One region of the Actinacidiphila polyblastidii genome, then DNA from elsewhere that is predicted to be linked to it. Evidence: predicted binding sites of a transcription regulator. Region 1 holds the regulator's gene; the other holds the start of a gene.
What was found. Region 1 encodes HspR, which represses chaperone genes until heat shock. Its sites were predicted from a motif close to TTGAGNNNNNNNNNCTCAA; they were not measured.

Region 1 (11,725 bases):
TCAGGGCGAGCAGCAGGTGGGCGGGCGTCAGGTCCGGGTTGCCCTCCGACACGGCCCGCGTGTTGGCGGCGTTGATCGCCTCCCGGCTCTTGTTGGTCAGCTCGGCGTCCACGAGGGCGGGTTCCTTTCGGTCGTGACGGATGTGACGGCCGTCGACGTCGTGACGGTCGGTGGCCACCACGACTTGCCTTCGGCACCATGAAGCAAGTTGAGTCTATCCCACTCAAGGCGGTTTTCGGGCGCCCCACCGAGCAGACCCGAGGCGGACCCGGAGCGGACGCGAGGCCGACCCGTGGCGGGCAACCCCTTTTGTGCCGGGGACCGGCTGATTCCGGGCGATCGAACGGCCGAATACCGGGTGAACGTTGAGGAAGCGCGCGCAGCAGTGCGAGAATCGGGCGCAACTCCACCGGGAATGACCGGAGTTGACCCTTTCTCCTGCGCGTGTGAGGACTCCTATGAGCACTGCGCACTCCCTGGACCCGTCCGGCGCCGGCGTGCACACGCAGGCCGCGGCGCTGCGCGAGAGCGCCGCCGCGTGCCCGGTGGCACTGCCCGGCGGCGTCGACGGGATGATCGTCTCCCGGCACAAGGAACTGCGCGACTTCCTCGCCGACCCGAAGGTCGCCAAGAACGCCCGCCACTTCGCCGCGTACCAGGAGGGCCGGGTCCCCGAGCAGTGGCAGCTGAACGCCTTCGCGCTGGTCAGCGGGATGATCACGGCGGACGGCGACGACCACAGGCGGCTGCGCGGGCTGGCCGGCAAGGCGTTCACGCCGCGCCGGGTGGCCTCGCTGCGGCCGTGGATCGAGAAGCTCACCGGCGACCTGCTGGCGGCGCTGCCCGGACACGCGGACGCCGACGGCGTGGTGGACCTGCGCCGGCACTTCGCGTACCCGCTGCCGATGGGCGTGATCTGCGAGCTGCTAGGGGTCGGCAGCGGCTACCGCGACCGGCTGCACACCCTCACCCACCGCATGGTCAGCACGTCGAGCGGCGGCGGCGACGCGATGGCCGCGCAGCGCGAGATCCACGCGATCCTCGGCCGCGTGGTGCAGGAGCGCAGGGCCGATCCCGGCGACGACCTGACCAGCGCGCTGATCGCGGCCCGCGACGACGCCCTGCACGACGGCGCCGAGCGGCTCAGCGACGAGGAGCTGACCGGCACTCTGCTGCTGATGATCGTCGCCGGCCACGAGACCACCCTGAACCTGATCACCAACGCGGTCCGCGCGCTGTGCCGCCACCCCGAGCAGCGGGAGCTGGCGCTGTCCGGCGAGGTGTCCTGGGACGCGGTGGTCGAGGAGACCCTGCGCTGGGACAGCCCGGTCGCCAACTTCCCCTTCCGCTACCCCACCACCGACCTCGTGGTGGACGGCGTCACCGTGCCGCGCGGCATCCCGGTGCTCGCCGGGTACGCCGCGGCCGGCCGCGACCCGCGCGAGTACGGGCCCGACGCCGACCGGTTCGACATCACCCGGCCGCCCAGCCGGCACCTGGCCTTCGGGCACGGCGCCCACTACTGCCTCGGGGCGCCGCTGGCCCGCCTCGAAGCGGTGACCGCGCTGCGGGACCTCTACGCCGCCTACCCCGGGCTGCGGCTGGCGGCGCCGGACGAGGAGCTGCCGCCGCTGCCCGGCTTCATCGGCGCGAGCGTCGCCGCGCTGCCGGTACGGCTGGCGCCGCCGACCGCCTAGTGGGCCGACGGCCCCGTGTGCCGACCGCTAGCGTCCCGATGTCCCAGTGCCGCGATGTCCTAGGGTCCTGGTCATGGAACGCCGCGATCCCCGCGCCCCCGACGCCGGCTACCTCGCCTTCTGGCGCGAGTACCACCTGTGCACGCTGACCACCCACCGCGCCGACGGCTCCCCGCACGTCGTCCCGGTCGGCGTCACCTACGACCCCGAGGCGGGCCTCGCCCGGATCACCACGAACACCGCGAGCGCCAAGGCCGGGCACATCCGCGCCGCGGGCCCCGGCGGCGCGCGCGTCGCCGTCTGCCAGGTGGAGCGCGGCCGCTGGGCCACGCTGGAGGGCGTCGCGACCGTCAGCGAGGACCCGGAGCGGATCGCCGAGGCGGTACGCCGCTACGGCGAGCGCTACGGTCGCGCGCTCGCGTACAAGCCGGACCGGGTGGTCATCGAGATCGCCCTGACCCGGGCGATGGGCAGCGCGTGAGCGTGCGGGTCAGGAGGACGCGCCGGACCGGTGGGTCGCGGCGGCCGGCCGGCCGCCCTGGGTGACCTTGTCCACGAAGGCCGCCAGGTTGCGGCGGGTGCGCGCGATCTGCTCGTCCAGGGTCAGCGTCTCCTCCAGGCGCTTGGCGAGCGCCGAGGACTTCTTGCCGCGGATGTAGAGCGAGCAGGCCAGGTCCGCGCACATGTAGAGGCCGACGGTGTTGCCCTGCCGGCCGGCCGGGCCGGCCAGCGGCGCCACCAGCAGGTCCACGCCGCCGCCGGAGTGCCCGGTCAGGCAGAGCCCGCACAGGCTGCTGCGCAGCAGATTGCGCCGCGCCCCCGGCGCGACCCGCAGCGTCAGCCCGACCGGGCCGCCCTCGGCCGGCGCGACCAGATACGCCCGGTCCGGCGCGCCCGGATCGCGCCAGCCCAGGAAGTCCAGGTGCCCCCAGGGCCGCTCCGCCAGGTCGCGCGGCAAGCTCAGCCGCTTCGCCTCACCCTTCGAACAGTTGACGAAGCAGGCGCGGATCTCGGCTTCCGTGAGGGCGTCCATGTCCGCGACGCTACGCGGCCCGTCCGCACGCTGTCGCCGCAATTTCGCCCGCCGCCACCCCCGGGGGGGACCAGGACCGCGGACACGACCAGGCCCGCCGCCCCGGGGCGGGGCGGCGGGCCTGGTCATGCGGAAAGCGCGGCAGCGCGCGGGGGCGGCCGCTCAGCCGTCCCGCTTCGGGCGCCACACCACCAGAGCGCTGGTGTGCTGGACGTCCTGGTACGGGACGAGGTCGCGGCGGTAGGAGGCGTGCACCGCCGCCTCCCGCTGCTGGATGACGGCGGCCGCCCCCTCGACGGCGGCGGACAGCTCGGCGACGCGGGCCTGGAGCGCGGCGACCTGGTTCTCCAGCTCGATGATCCGCTTGATGCCCGCCAGGTTGATGCCCTGGTCCTGCGACAGCCGCTGCACCTCGCGCAGCTGCTCGATGTCCCGCGCCGAGTAGCGGCGGCCGCGGCCGGCCGTGCGGTCCGGGGACACCAGCCCGAGGCGGTCGTACTGCCGCAGGGTCTGCGGGTGCAGCCCGGACAGCTCGGCCGCCACCGAGATGACGTAGACCGGGGACTCCTCGGTCAGCTGGTAGGGGTTGCGGGACACCCGCGGACCGCGCGGCCCGCCTCCCATCCCGCCGTCGATGCTCATCTGCTCACGCTCCCTTTGCGGCCTTGAACAGCTCCGCCCGCGGGTCGGTGTCCGCGGTGGCCTCGCGATACGCCTCAAGGGCGTCCAGCGCCTCGCCCTCGGTCCTGTCCGGCACCGCGACCTCTATGGTGACCAGCAGGTCGCCGCGCGAACCGTCCTTGCGCAGCGCGCCCTTGCCGCGGGCGCGCAGGGTACGGCCGTTGGGCGTGCCGGCCGGCAGCTTCAGCGTGACCGGGGGCCCGCCGAGGGTGGGCACCTTGATCTCGCCGCCGAGCGCCGCCTCGGTGAAGCTCACCGGGACGGTCACCGTCAGGTTCGCGTCCTTGCGGCCGAACACCGAGTGGCGTCCGACGTGCACGACGACGTACAGGTCGCCCGCCGGACCGCCGCGCTCACCGGGAGCGCCCTTGCCGCGCAGCCGGATCCGCTGCCCGTCGGTGACCCCGGCGGGAATGCGGACCTGCATGGTGCGCGAGCTCTTGGCCCGGCCGCTGCCGTGGCAGACCTCGCAGGGGCTCTCCGCGATCAGGCCGCGGCCCTTGCAGTCCACGCACGGGTCGGTGAGCGAGAAGCCGCCACCGCCGCCGCGCGAGACCTGCCCGGTGCCGACGCAGGTCGGGCACACCCGGGGGGTGCCGTTCTTGTCGCCGGTGCCGGAGCACGCCTTGCACGGCGCCTGCGAGGACATCCGCAGCGGGACCGTGGCCCCGTCCACCGCCTCAGTGAAGCTGAGCGTCACCTCGGACTCGATGTCCTGGCCGCGGCGCGGCTGCACGCGAGTGCCGCCGCCCCGGTTGAACAGCCCGCCGAAGACGTCGCCCAGGCCGCCGCCGAAGCCGCCGCCCTGCCCGCTCGTGGTGGGCCCGCCGGGGCCGCCGGGTCCGCCCGCGCCGCCGAAGAGGTCGCCGAGGTCGAAGTTGAAGCCGCCCGTGCCGCCCGCGCCCGGACCCGGCCGGAAGCCGCCGTTGCCGAACAGCGCGCGGCCCTCGTCGTACTCCTTGCGCCGCTTGGCGTCGGAGAGCACGTCGTTGGCCTCGGAGATCTCCTTGAAGCGCTCCTCGGCCTTGGCGTCGCCCTTGTTGGCGTCCGGGTGGAACTCGCGCGCCAGCTTGCGGTACGCCTTCTTGATCTCGGCGTCGGTCGCGTCCTTGGGGACGCCGAGGACCTTGTACAGGTCCTTCTCCAACAGGTCCCTGCTGATGCTCATCCCCGACGTCCCTCCTCTCCGGCCTGCGCTCTCCTGTGTCCGTCAGCCCTCGTCCGGGCCACCGGTCTCCTCGTCGTCCGCCTTCTTGTCCTGCTCCGCCTCGTCCTTGGCGGGGCTGCCGGGCTGCGGCTCGGCGACCGCGACCCGCGCGGGGCGCAGGTTGCGCTCCCCGATGCGGTACCCGGGCTGGAGGATCTGCACGCATGTCGTCTGTGTGACATCCGGCGAGTAACTGTGCATCAGCGCCTCGTGCACCAGCGGGTCGAAGGCCTCGCCCTCCTTGCCGAACTGCTGCAGCCCCAGCTTCGCCGCGACCGTCTCCAGCGACTCGGCGACCGACTTGAAGCCGCCGACCAGCTCTCCGTGCTCCCGCGCCCGGCCGATGTCGTCCAGCACCGGGAGCAGTTCGGTGAGCAGGTTGGCGATCGCGATCTCCTTGACGGCGACCCGGTCCCGCTCCACCCGCCTGCGGTAGTTCTGGTACTCGGCCTGGAGCCGCTGGAGGTCGGCGGTGCGCTCGTTGAGCGCGGTCCGCACCTGGTCCAGCTGCGCCCGCGCGGCGGTCAGCTGCTGCGCGACGGCGTCCCCGCCCGGGGCCGCCGGGCCCGCCTCGTCGGCGGAACCGGCAGACCCCGCGGGCCCTGCCTCAGCGGCCTTGTCCGGCGTGCCGGACTCCGGCGCCTCGGCGGCCTCGGAAGGGACGTCGGGCTCCTCGAAGCCCTTCGACTCCTCCGTCACGCGGCACCGTCCCTCTTCTGGCCGTTCTCGTCGTCGACGATCTCGGCGTCCACCACGTCGTCGTCAGCGGCGGCCTGCTCGGCGCCCGGGGCGTCCGCGCCGGGACCCGCCGCGCCGCCCTCGGCCTGCGCGTTGGCGTACAGCGCCTGGCCGAGCTTCTGGCTGGTGGCGGCGACCTTCTCGGTGGCCTCGCGGATCGCCGCGGTGTTGCCGTCGTCGGTCGACTCGTTCTTCAGCTTCTCCTTGAGGTCCGCGAGCGCGTCCTCGACCTCGGACTTCACGTCCTCGGGGAGCTTGTCCTTGTTGTCCGCGATGAACTTCTCGGTCTGGTAGACGAGCTGCTCACCCTGGTTGCGGGTCTCGGCGGCCTCGCGGCGGCGGTGGTCCTCGTCCGCGTACTGCTCGGCCTCCTGGCGCATCCGGTCGACCTCGTCCTTGGGCAGCGAGGAGCCGCCGGTGACGGTCATCCGCTGCTCCTTGCCGGTGCCCAGGTCCTTCGCGCCGACGTGCATGATGCCGTTGGCGTCGATGTCGAAGGTGACCTCGATCTGGGGCATCCCGCGCGGCGCCGGCGGCAGGCCGGTCAGCTCGAACATCCCGAGCTTCTTGTTGTACGCGGCGATCTCGCGCTCGCCCTGGTAGACCTGGATCTGCACCGACGGCTGGTTGTCCTCCGCGGTGGTGAAGATCTCCGAGCGCTTGGTCGGGATCGTGGTGTTGCGCTCGATCAGCTTGGTCATGATGCCGCCCTTGGTCTCGATGCCCAGGGACAGCGGGGTGACGTCGAGCAGCAGGACGTCCTTGACCTCGCCCTTGAGGACGCCGGCCTGCAGGGACGCGCCGATCGCGACGACCTCGTCGGGGTTGACGCCCTTGTTGGCGTCCTTGCCGCCGGTCAGCTCGCGTACCAGCTCGGCGACGGCCGGCATCCGGGTCGAGCCGCCGACCAGGACCACGTGGTCGATCTCGGACAGCTGGATGCCGGCGTCCTTGATGACGTTGTGGAACGGGGTCTTGCAGCGCTCCAGCAGGTCGCTGGTCAGCTGCTGGAACTGCGCCCGGGTGAGCTTCTCGTCCAGGTGCAGCGGGCCCTCGGCCGAGGCGGTGATGTACGGCAGGTTGATCGAGGTCTCGGTGGAGCTGGACAGCTCGATCTTCGCCTTCTCCGCGGCCTCGCGCAGGCGCTGGAGGGCCATCTTGTCCCTGCCCAGGTCCACGCCGTGGCCGGACTGGAACTGCTTGACCAGGTAGTCGACGACGCGCTGGTCCCAGTCGTCGCCGCCGAGGTGGTTGTCGCCGTTGGTGGCCTTGACCTCCACCACGCCGTCGCCGATCTCCAGCAGGGACACGTCGAAGGTGCCGCCGCCGAGGTCGAAGACGAGGATGGTCTGGTCGTCCTTGTCCAGGCCGTAGGCGAGGGCCGCCGCGGTCGGCTCGTTGACGATCCGCAGCACGTTCAGGCCGGCGATCTCGCCGGCCTCCTTGGTGGCCTGGCGCTCGGAGTCGTTGAAGTACGCGGGGACGGTGATCACCGCGTCGGTGACCTTCTCGCCCAGGTACGACTCCGCGTCCCGCTTGAGCTTCTGCAGGATGAAGGCGCTCATCTGCTGCGGGTTGAAGTCCTTGCCGTCCAGGTTGATCTTCCAGTCGGTGCCCATGTGGCGCTTGACCGACCGGACGGTCCTGTCGACGTTGGTGACCGCCTGGCGCTTCGCGACCTCGCCGACGAGCACCTCGCCGTTCTTGGCGAAGGCGACGACGGACGGCGTGGTCCTGGCGCCCTCTGCGTTGGTGATGACGGTGGGCTCGCCGCCTTCGAGAACGCTGACGACGGAATTAGTCGTGCCCAGGTCGATGCCGACCGCACGTGCCATGGTGAATCCTCCAGCTGACCGACTTGAGTGAATCTCGCTCAAGAGTGCCTGAGCGCGTCAGGAGAGTCAAATGACATGAGCGCGGTCGGCTCAACTTAGCGGCGCGAGCCTTGCGCAGGCGGCCGATCCGCCCGTACCGCCGCGAACAGCCGGGCGGCGTCCGCACGGCCCGTACCCGCCGTCGCGCCGCCCACACCGGCCGCGCCGGCCGTCTCCCATGAGCCCCCTGCATCCCCTGCATCCCCTGCATCCCCTGAGCTTCCCGGGCCCCCCGGGACGGTGAGGAAGACCAGGCCGTCCGGCGGCAGCGCGCGCAGGCTGCCGGCCAGTTCGTACAGCGCGGGCAGCGAGCTGAGGCCCGGGTCCGCGGTGATCGCGGAGGTCGCGGTGTCGAGGAAGCCGTAGAGCCTGGCCGGGTGGGCGAGGCCGCCGTCGCCGCCGCGGGCCTCGCGGGCCAGCGCGCGCAGCAGGTCGCCGCGCCGGTCGCTGGTGCGGCGGCCTGCCGCGGACACCGGCGCCGCGATCCGCTGGTAGCCGCGCGCGTCCACCACCAGGTGGTGGTCGACCCGGATGCCGCTCAGCTCCTCGAAGGCCCGGATGGAACAGGCCGCGCCGCCCTCGCGGAAGGCGTCGGCGAAGGGCCCGTAGCGGGCCGGGGACTCGCCGGGAGCGCCCCCCGACCCCGTCCCCCGCCCCGCGCCGCCGCCCGGGGCCGCGCCGGGGGCGGCCGCCGCGCGCAGGCCGGCGTCCGCCCCGCAGGCCGCCGGAATCCTGACCCGCAGCGTCGGCGGGACGCCGACCACCGCGGCGCGCCGCCGGTCGGCGGACAGGTGCAGAAGTACGGCCGCCTCGGCCTCGCCGCGCCCCGGGCGGCCGCCGCGGCGGGCGGGCCCGCCGGTCGGCCGCGCGCTCATCACGAGGATGTTCCGCGCGCCCGGGACCAGCGCGGGCGGGCGCTGCGCCGCGTCCTGGGCGAGCACCCGTTCGGCGGTGGTGTCCGTACGGATGTTGCCGCTGAACTTGCGGTAGGCGGCCAGGCCGAGACCGCACGCCACCACCAGGACGAGGCCGGCGCCGATCGCCGCCCAGCGCAGCACCGCGCGCATCTCCCGGTCACCTCCCGGCCGTTCCCGGCCGCCTGCGGACGCCGCGGACCGTTGTCCGCCGTCTCCATGTTTGTCACGATTGACGCGCCTTCAATCGCGCCGCCACGGCGTACGCTCCCCCACAGCCGGGGAAGCGCCGGCGGCGCCACTGTGCCGCGCGACACAGATCACCAGCGGCGCGGCTTCATGGACCCGGGAAACCCGGGTAACCTCAGCCGAGACCGGAGTAAGTTACCGCTTAGTACGTTTCGGATTGCGCAGGCCCGAGGAGCCCCCATGCAACTCGCCGCGATCATCGTGTCGCTGGTCCTCACCGCGGTCGGCGTCGCGCTCATCAGCCTCGCCGTCGCGCAGATCTACCGGGTCGTCCGGATCGGCCAGCCGGTGCCCGAGGGCACGCGCACCGACGACCCGCTGAGCCGCACCAAGACGCTCGCCCGTGAGTTCGCCCTGCACACCCGGATGAACAAGTGGGGCGTCATCGGCATCGCCCACTGGTTCGTGGCGGTCGGCTTCCTCACCCTGGCGCTGACCATCGTCAACGCCTACGGCCAGCTCTTCAAGGCCGACTGGATCCTGCCGTGGATCGGCACCTGGCTCCCGTACGAGCTGTACACCGAGTTCATCGCGACGCTCACCACCCTCGGCATCATCACCCTGATCGTGATCCGGCTGCTCAACCTGCCCTCCCGGGCCGGCCGCAAGTCCCGCTTCGCCGGCTCGACCGCCTGGCAGGCGTACTTCGTCGAGTACGTGGTGCTCGTCATCGGCCTGGCGATCATGACGCTGCGCGGCCTGGAAGGCGCCCTGCACGGCGTCGACCACTACGAGGCCGGCTACTTCGCGTCCTACCCGCTGGTCGCCGCCTTCCGCGGGCTGAGCACCGGCACGCTGCAGAACGTCGTGTACCTCACCGCGATGATCAAGCTGAGCGTCACCATGATCTGGGCCATCGTGCTGGGCCTGAACACCACGATGAGCGTGGCCTGGCACCGCTTCCTGGCCTTCCCGAACATCTGGTTCAAGCGCAACGCCACCGGACCGGTCGCCCTCGGCGCACTCCAGCCGATGACCAGCGGCGGCGCGCCCATCGACTTCGAGGACCCGGGCGAGGACGACCAGTTCGGCGTCTCCCAGATCGAGCACTTCTCCTGGAAGGGCATCCTCGACTTCTCCACCTGCACCGAGTGCGGCCGCTGCCAGTCGCAGTGCCCGGCCTGGAACACCGGCAAGCCGCTCTCCCCCAAGCTGCTCATCATGAGCCTGCGCGACCACGCCCACGCCAAGGCGCCCTACCTGCTGGCCGGCGGCGGCAAGACCGCCGAGGGCGAGGAGAAGGGCACCCCCGAGCAGCTGGCCGGCGTCCCCGCCGCCGCGCTCGCCGAGGCCGAGCGCCCGCTGGTCGGCACCGCGGCCGACGGCCCGAACGGCCTGGGCGGCGTCATCGACCCCGACGTGCTGTGGTCCTGCACCACCTGCGGCGCCTGCGTCGAGCAGTGCCCGGTGGACATCGAGCACGTCGACCACATCGTCGACATGCGCCGCTACCAGGTGATGATCGAGTCGTCCTTCCCCTCCGAGGCCGGCACGATGCTCAAGAACCTGGAGAAGAAGGGCAACCCCTGGGGCCTGCCGAAGAAGCAGCGCCTGGCCTGGGTCCAGGAACTCCAGCGGGAAGCGGGCTTCGAGGTCCCGGTCGTCGGCGAGGACGTCGAGGACCTCACCGAGGTGGACTACCTCTACTGGGTCGGCTGCGCCGGCTCGCTGGAGGACCGCGCGAAGAAGACCACCAAGGCGTTCGCCGAGCTGCTGCACATCGCCGGCGTCAACTTCGCCGTCATGGGCGGCGACGAGAACTGCACCGGCGACTCCGCCCGCCGGCTGGGCAACGAGTTCCTCTTCCAGCAGCTCGGCCAGGAGAACGTGGCCCTGCTCAACATGGCCTTCGGCGAGGAACTGGACGACGACGGCAAGGTCGTCCCCGGCAGCGCGCGGCCCAAGGCGTCGAAGAAGATCGTCGCCACCTGCCCGCACTGCTTCAACACCATCGCCAACGAGTACCCGCAGCTCGGCGGCGAGTACGAGGTCATCCACCACACCCAGCTGCTCCAGCACCTGGTGGACGACGGCCGGCTGGTGCCGGTCACCCCGGTCGAGGGCCTGATCACCTACCACGACCCCTGCTACCTCGGCCGCCACAACAAGGTCTACACGCCGCCGCGCGAGATCATCGCGAAGGTGCCGGGGCTGCGCAACGAGGAGATGCACCGCCACAAGGAGCGCGGCTTCTGCTGCGGCGCGGGCGGCGCCCGGATGTGGATGGAGGAGCGGATCGGCAAGCGCATCAACAACGAGCGCGTCGACGAGGCGCTGTCCCTCGACCCGGACATCATCTCCACCGCCTGCCCGTTCTGCCTGGTGATGCTCTCCGACTCGGTCAACGGCAAGAAGAACGACGGCTCGGCGAAGGAGTCGCTCCAGGTCGTGGACGTGGCGCAGCTGCTGCTCGACTCGGTGCGGACGCCGGTGGCGGTCGCGGCCGGTGTCGCCGGGGGCGACGCGAGCGCCGCGAGCGACGGGGACGACGGGGACGACGACGCCGCGCAGGGGGCGTCGGCCGGCACCGCCTGACGCCCTGGCAGCCGGGCCGCCCGGCTGCCGGGCCGGGCCGGTCAGCCGAGGCCGTGCTGCCTGAGCACGCGCGCGAAACCGGCGGCGGTGACGATGTCCGCGCCGCCGCCGGAGACCACCGTGCCGTCGATGCGCACCGTCGGCGTGCCCGTCGCGCCCGACGCGGTGAACGCGGTCTCCGAGCGCGTGACGAACGAGCCGTACGACTGGCCGCGCACCGCCGCGTCGAAGGCGGGGGTGCGCAGGCCCGGCACCCGGCCGGCCAGCTCCAGCAGGTACGCGACGGTGAAGCCGTCCTGCGACTCGTCCGGCTGGTGGGCGTAGACCAGCGCGTGCAACGGCGCGAAACGGTTCTCCGGCACGGCCGCGCGCAGCGCGTTGACCGCGCGCTTCGAGCCGCCGCCGCCGAAGTTCACGTCGAGGAAGGACGCGAGGGTGTACTGCAGCCTGACCTTCCCGGACGCCGCCAGCGCGGTCAGCTTCTTCGCGTTGGCCGCCTCGAAGCGCGCGCAGACCGGGCAGCGCGGGTCCTCGTAGACCGCGACGGTGTGCGGCGCCGCCGGATCGCCGACGGTGATCGTCGTGCCGTCCGCCTCCAGCCGGGAGGGCAGCGTCCCCGCGGCCGGCGGGGGCGTCGTCGGCGGGGCCGGCGGGGCGGTGGAGGCGGGCGGCGCTGGCGGCGGTGGAGGCGCGCTCGCGCCGCCGGTCGGTGCGGAGGCGGTGGCCGTCGAGGCGGAGGCGGACGCGGATGCCTTGCCCTGGGCGTGCGCGCCGCCCGAACCCGATCCGCCGCACCC
Region 2 (11,725 bases), on a different contig from region 1:
CCGCGGGGGGCCGGCCGGCGCGAGGGGCGGGGAAACCCGCCAGGGGACCCGCCGGGGCGCCGCCGGCGAAGGCCGAGTCGCCGGCGGCCGGCCCGAACGCCTCCTCGGGCCCGACCGAGGCGACCAGCAGCCGCGGCAGCACGACCACCGCGGTGGTGCCGCCGTCCGGACGCGGCCGCAACTGCACCCGCACGGCGTGCCGGTGGGCCAGCCGGGCCACCACGTACAGCCCCATCCCCGACACGGCGCTCGGCGGCGCCGGATCGGCGTCCGCGAGCAGCTCGTTGAACGCGTCGAGGCGTCCCGCCGGCACCCCGACCCCGGTGTCCTCGACCGACAGGATCACCTCGCCGTTCTCCAGCAGCCAGCCCGAGACCTGGACCCCGGCGGTCGGGTCGGAGAAGGCCGCGGCGTTGTCGAGGAGTTCGGCCAGCAGGTGGGCGACGTCGTCGGCGGCCCGGCCGGCCACCCGCGCCTCGGGCATCTCGCCGACCCCGATCCGCGCGTACTCCTCGATCTCGGAGACCGCCGCGCGCGCCACGTCCACCAGCGGCACCGGCCGGGCCGTCGCGCCGTGGCTGTGCTCGGTGCCGGTGAGCACCAGCAGGTTCTCGCTGTTGCGGCGCATCCGGGTGGCCAGGTGGTCGAGCCGGAAGAGGGTGTCCAGCCGGTCCGGGTCCTGCTCGTGCACCTCCAGGCCCTCGATCAGGGCGAGTTGGCGTTCGACCAGGCCGAGGGTGCGCAGTGAGAGGTTGACGTAGGTGATCTGCTGGGCGTTGCGTGCGGCGGCCGCGCCGAGCCGGCGGGCGATGTCGTCGCGGCTGCGCTGGAGTTCGTCCCTGGTGCGCAGCAGGCCCTCGCGCTCGGCGGCCAGCGCGGTGCCGACGCCTGCCGCCGCGGTGCGCTCCGCGGTGACCTCGTGGACGCGGCCGCGCAGCGCCTGCGCCTCGTGGGTCAGCGCGTTGACGCGGCGGGCGACCGCCGCGAACTCGTCGGCGCCGACCACCCGCGCGCCCTGCCCGCTCTCCGGGTCGGCGCGCGACCAGCGGTGCAGCGCGGCCAGCGGCCGGGTGACGCTGCGGAACAGGTTGACCAGGATGCCGACGACCAGCAGCAGGCACAGGGCGGCGAGCGCGGCGCGCAGTTCGAGCACGGTGACCCGGTGGTCGCGGTCGGCGGCGGCGTCCTGCGCCTCGTCGGTGGCCGCGGACGCCTCGACGCTGCGCATCAGCGCGATCCGGGCGGTCAGCGCGTTCTGCACCGCGGCGGCTGCGAGCGCCCGGTCGGCGTGGTCGAGCGCGGGTCCGTCCAGCAGCCGGGTCAGGTCGCGGTCGGCCGCGGCGGTGTCGGCGCCGGTCACGGTCTGGTCGTACCGGGCGCGCAGCGGCGCGGCGGCGACGGCGTCGAAGTCGGCGAGCGCGGCCTGCTCCTGGAGGCGGGCGACGCGGGCGGCGGCGACCAGGGCCTGCTGCCCGCCGCCCGCGGTGAGGGCGGCGACGAGGTCGCCGCGCTGCACGGCGGCGGCGTCGGCGGCGCGGCCGAGGGGCGCGGTGGACGGTCCGGCGAGCCGGTCGAGCGCGTCGATCAGCGGCTGGTAGGCGGCGGCGACCCGCTGCGGGCCGCCGGCGCCGGAGAGCGCCCGATGGCGTACGGCGTCCAGGCCGCGCAGGGCGCCGCGCACGTCGGCGGGCGCGCCGGGCAGCACGTCGGCGACCTGCCGGTCGGTGCGGGCCCGGTCGGCGGCGGACAGCCCGGAGCCCGCGGCGCCGCCGGGGACGGCGGCGCGGACGGTGAGGCCGTCCCGCTCGTCGGCGAGGGTGTGGGCGAGCACGGTGGCGCGCGCGGCCAGGCGCGCCGCCGACGCCTTGTCCTGGGCGGCCGACAGATCGCCCGCGGCCAGGGCCACGCCGGGAGCGGCGGCGGCCAGCACGGTGGCCGCGCAGATCAGCAGCGCGCCGAACATGCGCTGTCTGACCCGGCGTTCGCGGCGGGGCGCACGGCGTTCACGCAAAGGACGGCTCGCAATCGCGTCTCGGGCGGGCCGGGGAGGGATGCCTCCCCGGGAATGTGCAGAGTTCGTTCCGACCCTGGCAGCCCCCTCGGCGGCGGAGCCAGACGTCCCCCGCTCGGACACTCGAACGAGTGAATCCTTCACGTGTCTTCAGCGACAATTCCGGCGTCCCCGCGGGCGGTCGGCGCGCGTCCGGCGGTCGCGGCGGGGTCGTCGCGAGGTGGGTGCGGGGCCGGCGGCGGGGGCCGGGCAGACTGGGCACATGCGGATCGAGACGGCGAGCGAACCGGGACGGCCGGACGTGCCCAACGAGGACTTCGTGGGCGTGGCCCTGCCGGCGGCGGGGGCGGGCGGCTGCCTGGTGGTGCTGGACGGTGTGACGCCGCCGCCGGACGGCCGGACCGGGTGCGTGCACTCGGTTCCCTGGTTCACCGCGCGGCTGGGTGGGGCGCTGCTGGAGTCGGCCGTCGCACGCCGGGACCTGGCGCTCGGGGAGTGCCTGGGGGTGGCGATCGCCCGCACCGCGGACGCCCACCGGACCGTCTGTGATCTTTCTCACCCGATGACGCCGCAGGCCACAGTGGTCGCGGCGCGCTGGGACGCGGACGCGCTCGACCACCTCGTGCTGTCCGACTCGGTGCTGCTGCTGGACCCCGCGGACGGCGGCGGGGTGCGCGCGGTGCTCGACGACCGGATCGACCGGCTGCGCGCCCAGGGCGTGCGGGTGGCGCCGCTGCGCAACCGCGAGGGCGGCTTCTTCACCGCCGCGGCCGACCCCGCGGTCACCGCGCGCGCGGTGACCGGCAGCACCCCGCGCGGGTCGGTACGGGCGCTGGCCGCGCTGACCGACGGCGCCGCGCGCGCGGTGGAGGTGTTCGGCGCGGACGACTGGGCCGGGACGTTCGGGCTGCTGCGCAAGGCGGGTCCGGAGGCGCTGATCGCCCGGGTGCGCGCCCTGGAGGACGCCGACCCGCAGGGCGCCGCGGTCCCGCGCGGCAAGCCGTACGACGACGCGACGGCCCTGCTCGTCGAGTTCTGACGCGACCTCTGACGCGACCGTCCGCCGGGCGGCCGCGTCAGAGGTCGTTGAGCTTGTGCAGCAGCCGGGAGAGTTCGGCGATCTCCTCGTGGTCCCACGCGCCGAGCTGCGCGAGGTAGCGCTCGCGGCGGGCCGAGCGCACCCGGGAGAAGCGGGCGCGGCCCTCGTCGCTGAGCCGCATCAGGTAGGCGCGGCCGTCCGCCGGGTCCTGCTCGCGGGTGACGAGGCCGAGCAGCTCCAGCGCCCGCAGCTGCCGGCTCATGGTGGCCTTGCCGACGCCGAAGTAGGCGGCGAGGTCGGTGGCCCGCTCGGGCTCGGCCTCGGCGAGCCGGACCAGCAGGCCGTACGCGCCGGGTTCCAACTCGGGGTGGACCGCCCTGGCGAGGTCGCCGGAGACCGCGCGGGCCCGCCGGAAGAGCACGGTCAGCTCCCGCTCCAGGGTGTCCGCCGGGCCCGCGGCGGCCTCACCGGGGCGACCTGCCGCCGGACCGGAACGAGCGTCCGGCGCCGCTCCGTTGCCTTCCGCCACTCTGTCCCCGCTTTCAACGCCTGAAAGTTTTCTTCACCCACGGTGGTTTCCGCAGCACGTCAAGTATTTCGCAGGCGTAGACCAAAGGCGTTTCCAGGGGCTCTTTCCCCGTGTGTGGCACGACCGTACCTTCACTCCTGTCATGGCCATTCCATCCCACCGCAGGCCATGTGCAGGACCACCGCCGAACCACCCCCACCTGGAGGCACGCATGTCCCACGGAGGCTTCTCCGTCGTGCACGGCACCCACGGCTCGGCCCGGACCAGGCTCGCCGTGCTGGCCGGATTCCTTCTCACCCTGTGCGCCCTCGTCGTGGCCGCGCCCGGCACCGCGAGCGCCGCGGCCCCCACGCCGAGCCAGGGCCGGCTGACCCACCCCGAACTGGACTGGATGGGCTCCACCGTCAGGTCCCACGAGGGCTCCGGCTCCTCCGCCGGCTCGACCGCCGTGACGCCGATGGCGGCCCAGACGCCCGGCATGGACGTCTCCGGTTACCAGGGCAACGTCGCCTGGTCCACCGCCTGGGCCAACGGCGCGAAGTTCGTGTACGTCAAGGCCACCGAGAGCACCACGTACACCAACCCGTACTTCGCCCAGCAGTACAACGGGTCCTACAACGTGGGCATGATCCGCGGCTCCTACCACTTCGCCACCCCCGACACCTCCGGCGGCGCCACCCAGGCCGACTACTTCATCGCGCACGGCGGCGGCTGGTCGGCCGACGGCAAGACGCTGCCGGGCGCGCTCGACATCGAGTACAACCCCTACGGCGCCACCTGCTACGGGCTGAGCCAGGCGAGCATGGTCAGCTGGATCCACGCCTTCGCCAACGAGTACCACAGCCGCGAGGGCGTGTACCCGGTCATCTACTCGACCTACGACTGGTGGTCGACCTGCACCGGCAACAACAGCGGCTTCGCCGCCACCAGCCCGTTCTGGATCGCCAAGTACACCTCCACCGCGGGCACCCTGCCGGCCGGCTACGGCTACTACACCTTCTGGCAGCACGCGGACTCCGGGGTCTTCCCCGGCGACCAGGACTACTTCAACGGCGACACCAGCCGCCTCCAGGCCCTCGCGCTGGGCTGACCGCGCGGCGCGAGCCGCCGCGGGACGCGCCGAGGGGCGCGGGGAACCGTCCGGTTCCCCGCGCCCCTCGCGCCTCGCCCCACGCACCGCCTACGCGGCGACCGGCATCCGGCCCGCCGGGCTCTCGGCCGGCTCCAGCGCCAGCTTCAGCACCTGGCGCACGTCGCTGACCGGGTGGACCTCCAGCGCCTCCAGGATCTCGGCCGGGACGTCGTCCAGGTCGGGCTCGTTGCGCTTCGGGATGATCACCGTGGTGACCCCGGCCCGGTGCGCCGCCAGCAGCTTCTGCTTGACGCCGCCGATCGGCAGCACCCGGCCGGTCAGCGACACCTCACCGGTCATCGCCACGTCGGTGCGCACCCGCTGCCCGGACAGCAGCGACGCCAGCGCGGTCGTCATCGTCACGCCCGCGCTCGGCCCGTCCTTGGGGACGGCGCCGGCCGGCACGTGCAGGTGCACGCCGCGGTCCTTCAGATCGCCGACCGGCAGCTCCAGTTCGGCGCCGTGCGAGCGCAGGAAGGAGAGCGCGATCTGCGCCGACTCCTTCATCACGTCGCCCAGCTGGCCGGTCAGCTGCAGGCCCGAGCCGCCGGTCTCCGGATCGGCCAGCGACGCCTCGATGTAGAGGACGTCGCCGCCCGCGCCGGTGACCGCCAGGCCGGTGGCCACGCCGGGCACCGCGGTCCGCCGCTCCTCCGGGTCCTGCGCGGCCTCGGGTACGTGGTGCGGCCGCCCGATCAGCGCCCGCAGGTCGTCCGCGCCGACGGTGAACGGCAGTTCCTGGTCGCCCAGTTCGTGCCGCGCCGCGATCTTGCGCAGGATCCGGGCGATGGTCCGCTCCAGGGTGCGCACGCCCGCCTCACGGGTGTACTCGCCGGCGAGCCTGCGGAACGCGTCCTCCTCCAGCGTCACCTCGTCCCCGTCGAGCCCCGCGCGCTCCAGCTGCCGGGGCAGCAGGTGGTCGCGGGCGATGACGACCTTCTCGTCCTCGGTGTAGCCGTCCAGCCTGACCAGCTCCATCCGGTCCAGCAGCGGCTCGGGGATCGCCTCCAGGACGTTGGCGGTGGCCAGGAAGACCACGTCGGACAGGTCGAGTTCGACTTCCAGGTAGTGGTCGCGGAAGGTGTGGTTCTGCGCCGGGTCGAGGACTTCGAGCAGCGCGGCCGCCGGGTCGCCCCGGTAGTCGGAGCCGACCTTGTCGATCTCGTCGAGCAGCACCACCGGGTTCATCGACCCGGCCTCCTTGATCGCCCGCACGATCCGGCCGGGCAGCGCGCCCACGTACGTCCTGCGGTGGCCGCGGATCTCCGCCTCGTCCCGTACGCCGCCGAGCGCCACCCGGACGAACTCGCGGCCCATCGCGCGGGCCACCGACTCGCCCAGCGAGGTCTTGCCGACGCCGGGCGGGCCGACCAGCGCGAGCACCGCGCCGCCGCGGCGGCCGCCGACCACGCCGAGACCGCGCTCGGCGCGGCGCTTGCGGACCGCCAGGTACTCGGTGATGCGCTCCTTGACGTCCTCCAGCCCGGAGTGGTCGGCGTCCAGCACCGCGCGGGCGCCGGCCACGTCGTAGGTGTCCTCGGTGGTGGTGTTCCACGGCAGTTCGAGGACGGTGTCCAGCCAGGTGCGGATCCACGAGCCCTCGGGGGAGGCGTCGGAGGAGCGCTCCAGCTTCTCGACCTCCTTCAGTGCGGCCTCGCGGACCGCCTCCGGCAGGTCGGCGGCCTCGACGCGGGCCCGGTAGTCGTCCGTCTCGTTGTCCGGGTCGCCGTTCAGCTCGGCCAGTTCCTTGCGGACCGCCTCCAGCTGCTGGCGCAGCAGGAACTCGCGCTGCTGCTTCTCCATGCCCTCCTGGACGTCCTTGCGGATGGTCTCGGCGACGTCCTGCTCGGCCAGGTGGTCGCGCAGCCGCTGGATGGCCAGCCGCAGCCGGGCCACCGGGTCGGCGGTCTCCAGCAGCTCGATGCGCTGCTCGGCGGTGAGGAACGGGGAATAACCGGAGTTGTCCGCGAGCTGACCGACGTCGTCGATCTGCTGCACCCGGTCCACCACCTGCCAGGCGCCGCGCTTGCGGAGCCAGCTGGTGGCCAGGGCCTTGTACTCCTTCATCAGCTCGGCGACGGCGCCGGGCGACTCGGCGGGCGCGGGCTCCTCGACCAGCGTGGCCTCGACCCACAGCGCCGCGCCGGGGCCGGTGGTGCCGGCGCCGATGCGCACGCGGGCGCGGCCGCGGATGACCGCGCCGGGGTCGCCGTCGGACAGCCGGCCCACCTGCTCGACGGTGCCGAGTGTGCCGACCGCGGCGTACGCGCCGTCCACCCGCGGCACCAGCAGCACCCGGGGCTTGCCCGCCCCCGACCCGCTGCCGGCGCCGCCGGAAGCGGCGCTCTGCGCGGCCTCGACGGCGGCGCGCACCTCGGGGTCGGTGAGGTCGAGCGGGACGACCATGCCGGGCAGGACGACCTCCTCGTCCAGGGGCAGGACGGGGAGGGTGAGGTTGGAACTCTTCGGCTCAGACGCCATGATCGCTCCCTAAGCAAGCAAGTTGAGTACGACCCACTCAACCTCTGCCCCCGCCCCGGTGTTCCCGACCCCCTGTTCGCCCTCAGCGATCGCCCGGGACCGCCCGGGACCGCGGCGGCGAAAAGGGCAGGCGGCCGGGCGGCGGCCGGCGCTAGCTTGGGGCCGGTGATCGGGAACGAAGCGACATTGCTCGGCGCGTACGACGCGCAGCTGCGGGGAGCGCCGGCTGTCCTGCCGGCCGGGGTGACGGCGGAACGGGACGGGCCGCTCACCCGGCTCGTCGGGCAGTTCCGCGGCTTCGTGAGCGCGCCTGCGGACCTCGGCGTCCCCGAGGGGCCGGAGCTCGACGCTCTCATCGTGCGCCAGCGCGACTACTTCGCCGCCCGCGGCGAGGGCGTGGAGTGGAAGATCCGCGGCCACGACCGGCCCGCCGGCCTGCCCGGCGCCCTGCGCGCCGCCGGCTTCGTGCCCGAGGACCGGGAGACCGTCATGATCGGGCGCACCGAGCGGATGACCGGCGACGCGCCGGAACCGGCCGGGGTCACCCTGCGCCGCACCGAGCGGCCCGAGGACTTCCGGGCGATCGGCGCGCTGCTCACCGAGGTGTGGGACCTGGACCTGACCTTCCTCGGCGCCGATCTGCTCAGCCGGGTCGCCGCGGCGCCCGAGGAGATCGCGGTGTTCCTCGCGGAGGCGGACGGGCGGCCGGTCTCCGCGGCGTGGCTCGTGTTCCGTCCCGGGACGGAGTTCGCCGGGCTGTGGGGCGGGTCCACGCTCGCGGCGTACCGCGGCCGCGGCATCTACCGGGCGCTGGTCGGCGTCCGCGCGCGGCTCGCCGCCGCACGCGGGGTGCGGTACCTCCAGGTCGACGCGTCCGACGCGAGCGCGCCGGTGCTCGCCCGGATGGGCTTCCAGGCGGTCACGACCACCACCCCCTACGTGTGGTCGCCTCCCACCCCCTGACAGCCGCCGTCCCCCCGCGCACTCCCCCCACACCCCGGGCCGCGCCCGGACCGCCCCGCGCCCTGCCAGGGGCGCGGGGAACGGCGCGAGCGACCACCCACCGGCCGGCGTCAGCCGGCAGCGCGGAGGTAGGCGGAGGTGGCGACCGTGCCGAGGAGGCTGAAGCGGGTGTCGGCGCGCGCGAGGTGGGCGTCCGCGGCGGCCTGGACGCCGGTCCAGGCGGGGTCGCCGTAGTCGTCGAGGACGACGATGCCGCCGGGCGCGGTGATCTCCTCGGCCCAGGCGAGATCCGCCGCCACGCCCTCCGCGGAGTGATCGCCGTCGACGATCACGACGCCGTACGCGCGGTCCGCGACGGCCGCGCGGACGGCCGGGTCGCCGGACAGCCCCTGCTGGACCCGCGCCTGCTCCCCCGCGACCCCGCCCAGCGCGAGGTTCGCGCGGACCACGTCGAGCCGCACGGGCGTCCCGGTCGGCTCGGAGCCCGGCTTCGTGCCGGGCTGCAACTGGCTGCCCGCCAGCGGGTCGACGATGGTCAGCCGCGGTTCGAGGCCCGCGCGGTGCAGCATCCGCATCAGCACCGCGGAGAACATGCCGTGCAGCGTGCCGATCTCCAGCACCTCGGCGGTGGGCGGGTCCAGCAGCGGCACGGTGGCGAGCTTGCCGCACACGTTCGACGAGGCGCCGGCCAGCCGGCCGACGCCGAGCGCCTCGACGGCCACGACGTTGCGGAAGGCGGCCACCACGTTGCGGCGGGCGTACGGGGACTGCCCGGTGACCTCGCCGATCTGCGCGACCAGCCGGTCGAACTGCTCCTTGGTGAACGTGCGGTTCCCCGCCCTGCCGCTGCGCTCGAAGAGCAGCTCGAACGGCAGTTGCCGGCCGCGCAGCTCGGCGACCTCCTTGCGCAGCGACCCCAGCTCCCTGCGCAGCGCCTCGACGTCCTTGCGCAGCGACTCGCGCGCCTCCCGCTCGCCGCGCGCGGCCTTGTCGATGTCCTTGCGCAGTCTGCCGACCGGCCGCTGCACCCGCTGGTCGACCAGGGACGTCGCGGGCCGCAGCAGCTTGCGCGCCACGGGGTTCCTGAGAAGGGATGACATGCGCGGAACCTACGCCCGGTCCGGGCCGCCCGGACCATCTGCGGGAACAGAGCGGGTGAAGTCCTGGCGTCCCGGCCGTGAACCGCGGGCGGACCCCGGGCCGGCGTGTCACCGCGGGTGACCCCGGTCCGTGGGCCGCCGCCCGCTCCGCCACAATGGGCGGATGCCGCCCGTGCCCTCGCCGCCGCCAGGCCCCGCGCCCTCGCCCGTCGTACTGGACCGGCGGGACGGCCCGTACGGCGAGGTGGTGCTGCGGCGGCACGGCGACCAGTACGAGATCATCGCCAACGGCGTCTTCCTGATGGACACCTCCGACGGCCGCTCCGAGCGGCTGCTCGTCGACGAGGCGCTGGCCGCGCTGGACGCGTACGCTCCCGGCCGCGCCGGACTGCGGGTGCTGATCGGCGGCCTGGGCGTCGGCTTCTCGCTGGCGCGCGCCGCCGAGGAGCCGCGCTGGGGCGAGATCGCGGTGGTCGAACGGGAGGACGCGGTCGTCGGGTGGCACCGCGAGGGGCCGCTGGCGGCCTACTCCCGGCACGCGCTGGACGACCCCCGGGTGCGGGTGGTGCGGGAGGATCTGGTCTCCTGGGTGCGTGCGAGCGGGCCCCGGTACGACGCGTTGTGCCTGGACATCGACAACGGGCCCGACTGGACAGTGACCGAGAACAACGGCAGTCTCTACAGCCCCAGCGGCCTCGCCGCCTGCCGGGAGCGGCTCGAACCGGGCGGTGTGCTCGCCGTGTGGTCCGCGCAGCCCTCGGCCGAGTTCGAGACGGCGCTGAGGGACGCGGGGTTCACCGGGGTGCGCACGACGCGCGTCCCGGTCGCGCGCGGTGTGCCGGACGTGGTCCACATCGGGCTCAGGCCCTGATGCACGTTGGCGTCACGGCGTGAAGGCGTCATAGTCAGGGCGGCGGCCCGGCCCGTACGCTGCCGGTAATTGTGACGACCTTGTGGGGCGGAAGTGGACAGCACGCAGACGGCCGGTGCGCAGCGCCGGGTGCTGGTGGTCGAGGACGACCAGACGATAGTGCAGGCGATCGCGGCCCGCCTGCAGGCCGAGGGGTTCCAGGTCAGGACGGCGGGTGACGGCCCCTCCGCGGTGGACGCCGCCCACTCCTGGCAGCCCGACCTGCTGGTCCTCGACGTGATGCTGCCCGGGTACGACGGGCTCGAGGTGTGCCGCCGGGTGCAGGCGGACCGGCCGGTGTCGGTGCTGATGCTCACCGCGCGCGACGACGAGACCGACATGCTGGTGGGACTCGGCGTCGGCGCCGACGACTACATGACCAAGCCGTTCTCGATGCGCGAGCTGGCCGCCCGGGTGCACGTGCTGCTGCGCCGGGTGGAGCGGGCCGCTGCGGCCGCGCACAGCCCGCGCGGCGCCAGCATCCAGCTCGGCGACCTGGAGATCGACCACACCCAGCGCCGGGTCCGGGTCGGCGGCTCCGACGTGCACCTGACCCCGACCGAGTTCGAGCTGCTGGTGTGCCTGGCCCAGCAGCCGCGCGCGGTGCTCTCCCGCGAGCAGCTGCTGGCCGAGGTGTGGGACTGGGCCGACGCCTCGGGCACCCGCACCGTCGACAGCCATGTGAAGGCGCTGCGCCGCAAGATCGGCGCCGAGCGCATCCGCACCGTGCACGGCGTCGGCTACGCGCTGGAGACGCCGGCGCTGTGACCCGCGGCGTGCGCCGCTCACGCAGCGGGGGGCAGACACCCCGCAGGTGCGGCTGCGAGGATGCCCGCCATGACGAAATGGTGGCGCCGGGTGTGGGACGCGCTGCGCCCCTGGGACCCGTTCCGGTCGATCAAGGCCGCGATGCAGGGGCTGGTGCTGCTCTCCGTCGGAATCACCACCCTGCTGGTCATCGTGGCCATCCACTCGGCCACCGAGATCCGGGTGATCACCATCTTCTCGATCATCGCCTGCCTGCTGGTCACGCAGATCATGGCGACCGGGCTGACCGCCCCGATCCGTGAGATGACGGCGGTCGCGCGGGCGATGGCGGCGGGCGACTACAGCCGCCGGGTGGGCCGGATGCGCCGGGACGAGGTCGGCGAGCTGGCCGAGACCTTCAACCGGATGGCCGCCGACCTCGCCGCCTCCGACCGGCACAGGAAAGAGCTGGTGGCGAATGTCTCACACGAGCTGAAGACGCCGATCGCGGCGCTGCGCGCGGTGCTGGAGAACGTCGTCGACGGAGTGTCCGCGGCCGACCCGGAGACCATGCGGCTGGCCCTCCAGCAGACCGAGCGGCTGGGCAAGCTCGTCAGCCAGCTGCTCGACCTGTCCCGGCTGGACAGCGGCGCGGTGCGGCTGGACGCCAAGCGGTTCGAGGTGTGGCCGTACCTGTCGGCGGTGCTGAAGACCGCGAGCCTGGGCATGGAGAGCTCCAAGGCGACCGGGTCGCGCTCCCGCTCGCGCGCCGACGTGCACCTGCACCTGGACGTCTCCCCGCCGGAGCTGACC

Region 2: lon (endopeptidase La) is a predicted target of HspR. The motif match lies at 7,215-7,233, and genes of this name have one in related genera.

The regions. Positions count from the first base shown of each region.
Region 1 is NZ_JAZEWV010000018.1:78,637-90,361, reverse strand. It holds gene clpB (ATP-dependent chaperone ClpB) at 1-112, opposite strand, end outside; gene V2S66_RS21390 (cytochrome P450 family protein) at 459-1,697, shown strand; gene V2S66_RS21385 (pyridoxamine 5'-phosphate oxidase family protein) at 1,771-2,178, shown strand; gene V2S66_RS21380 (FBP domain-containing protein) at 2,188-2,730, opposite strand; gene V2S66_RS21375 (heat shock protein transcriptional repressor HspR) at 2,893-3,372, opposite strand; gene dnaJ (molecular chaperone DnaJ) at 3,377-4,579, opposite strand; gene grpE (nucleotide exchange factor GrpE) at 4,622-5,317, opposite strand; gene dnaK (molecular chaperone DnaK) at 5,314-7,191, opposite strand; gene V2S66_RS21355 (LCP family protein) at 7,287-8,297, opposite strand; gene V2S66_RS21350 ((Fe-S)-binding protein) at 8,574-10,928, shown strand; gene V2S66_RS21345 (DsbA family protein) at 10,970-11,725, opposite strand, start outside.
Region 2 is NZ_JAZEWV010000010.1:119,366-131,090, reverse strand. It holds gene V2S66_RS15060 (sensor histidine kinase) at 1-1,963, opposite strand, end outside; gene V2S66_RS15055 (hypothetical protein) at 2,274-3,050, shown strand; gene V2S66_RS15050 (MarR family winged helix-turn-helix transcriptional regulator) at 3,088-3,579, opposite strand; gene V2S66_RS15045 (lysozyme) at 3,791-4,669, shown strand; gene lon (endopeptidase La) at 4,760-7,192, opposite strand; gene V2S66_RS15035 (GNAT family N-acetyltransferase) at 7,361-8,155, shown strand; gene V2S66_RS15030 (class I SAM-dependent methyltransferase) at 8,266-9,255, opposite strand; gene V2S66_RS15025 (spermidine synthase family protein) at 9,419-10,126, shown strand; gene V2S66_RS15020 (response regulator transcription factor) at 10,220-10,933, shown strand; gene V2S66_RS15015 (HAMP domain-containing sensor histidine kinase) at 11,003-11,725, shown strand, end outside.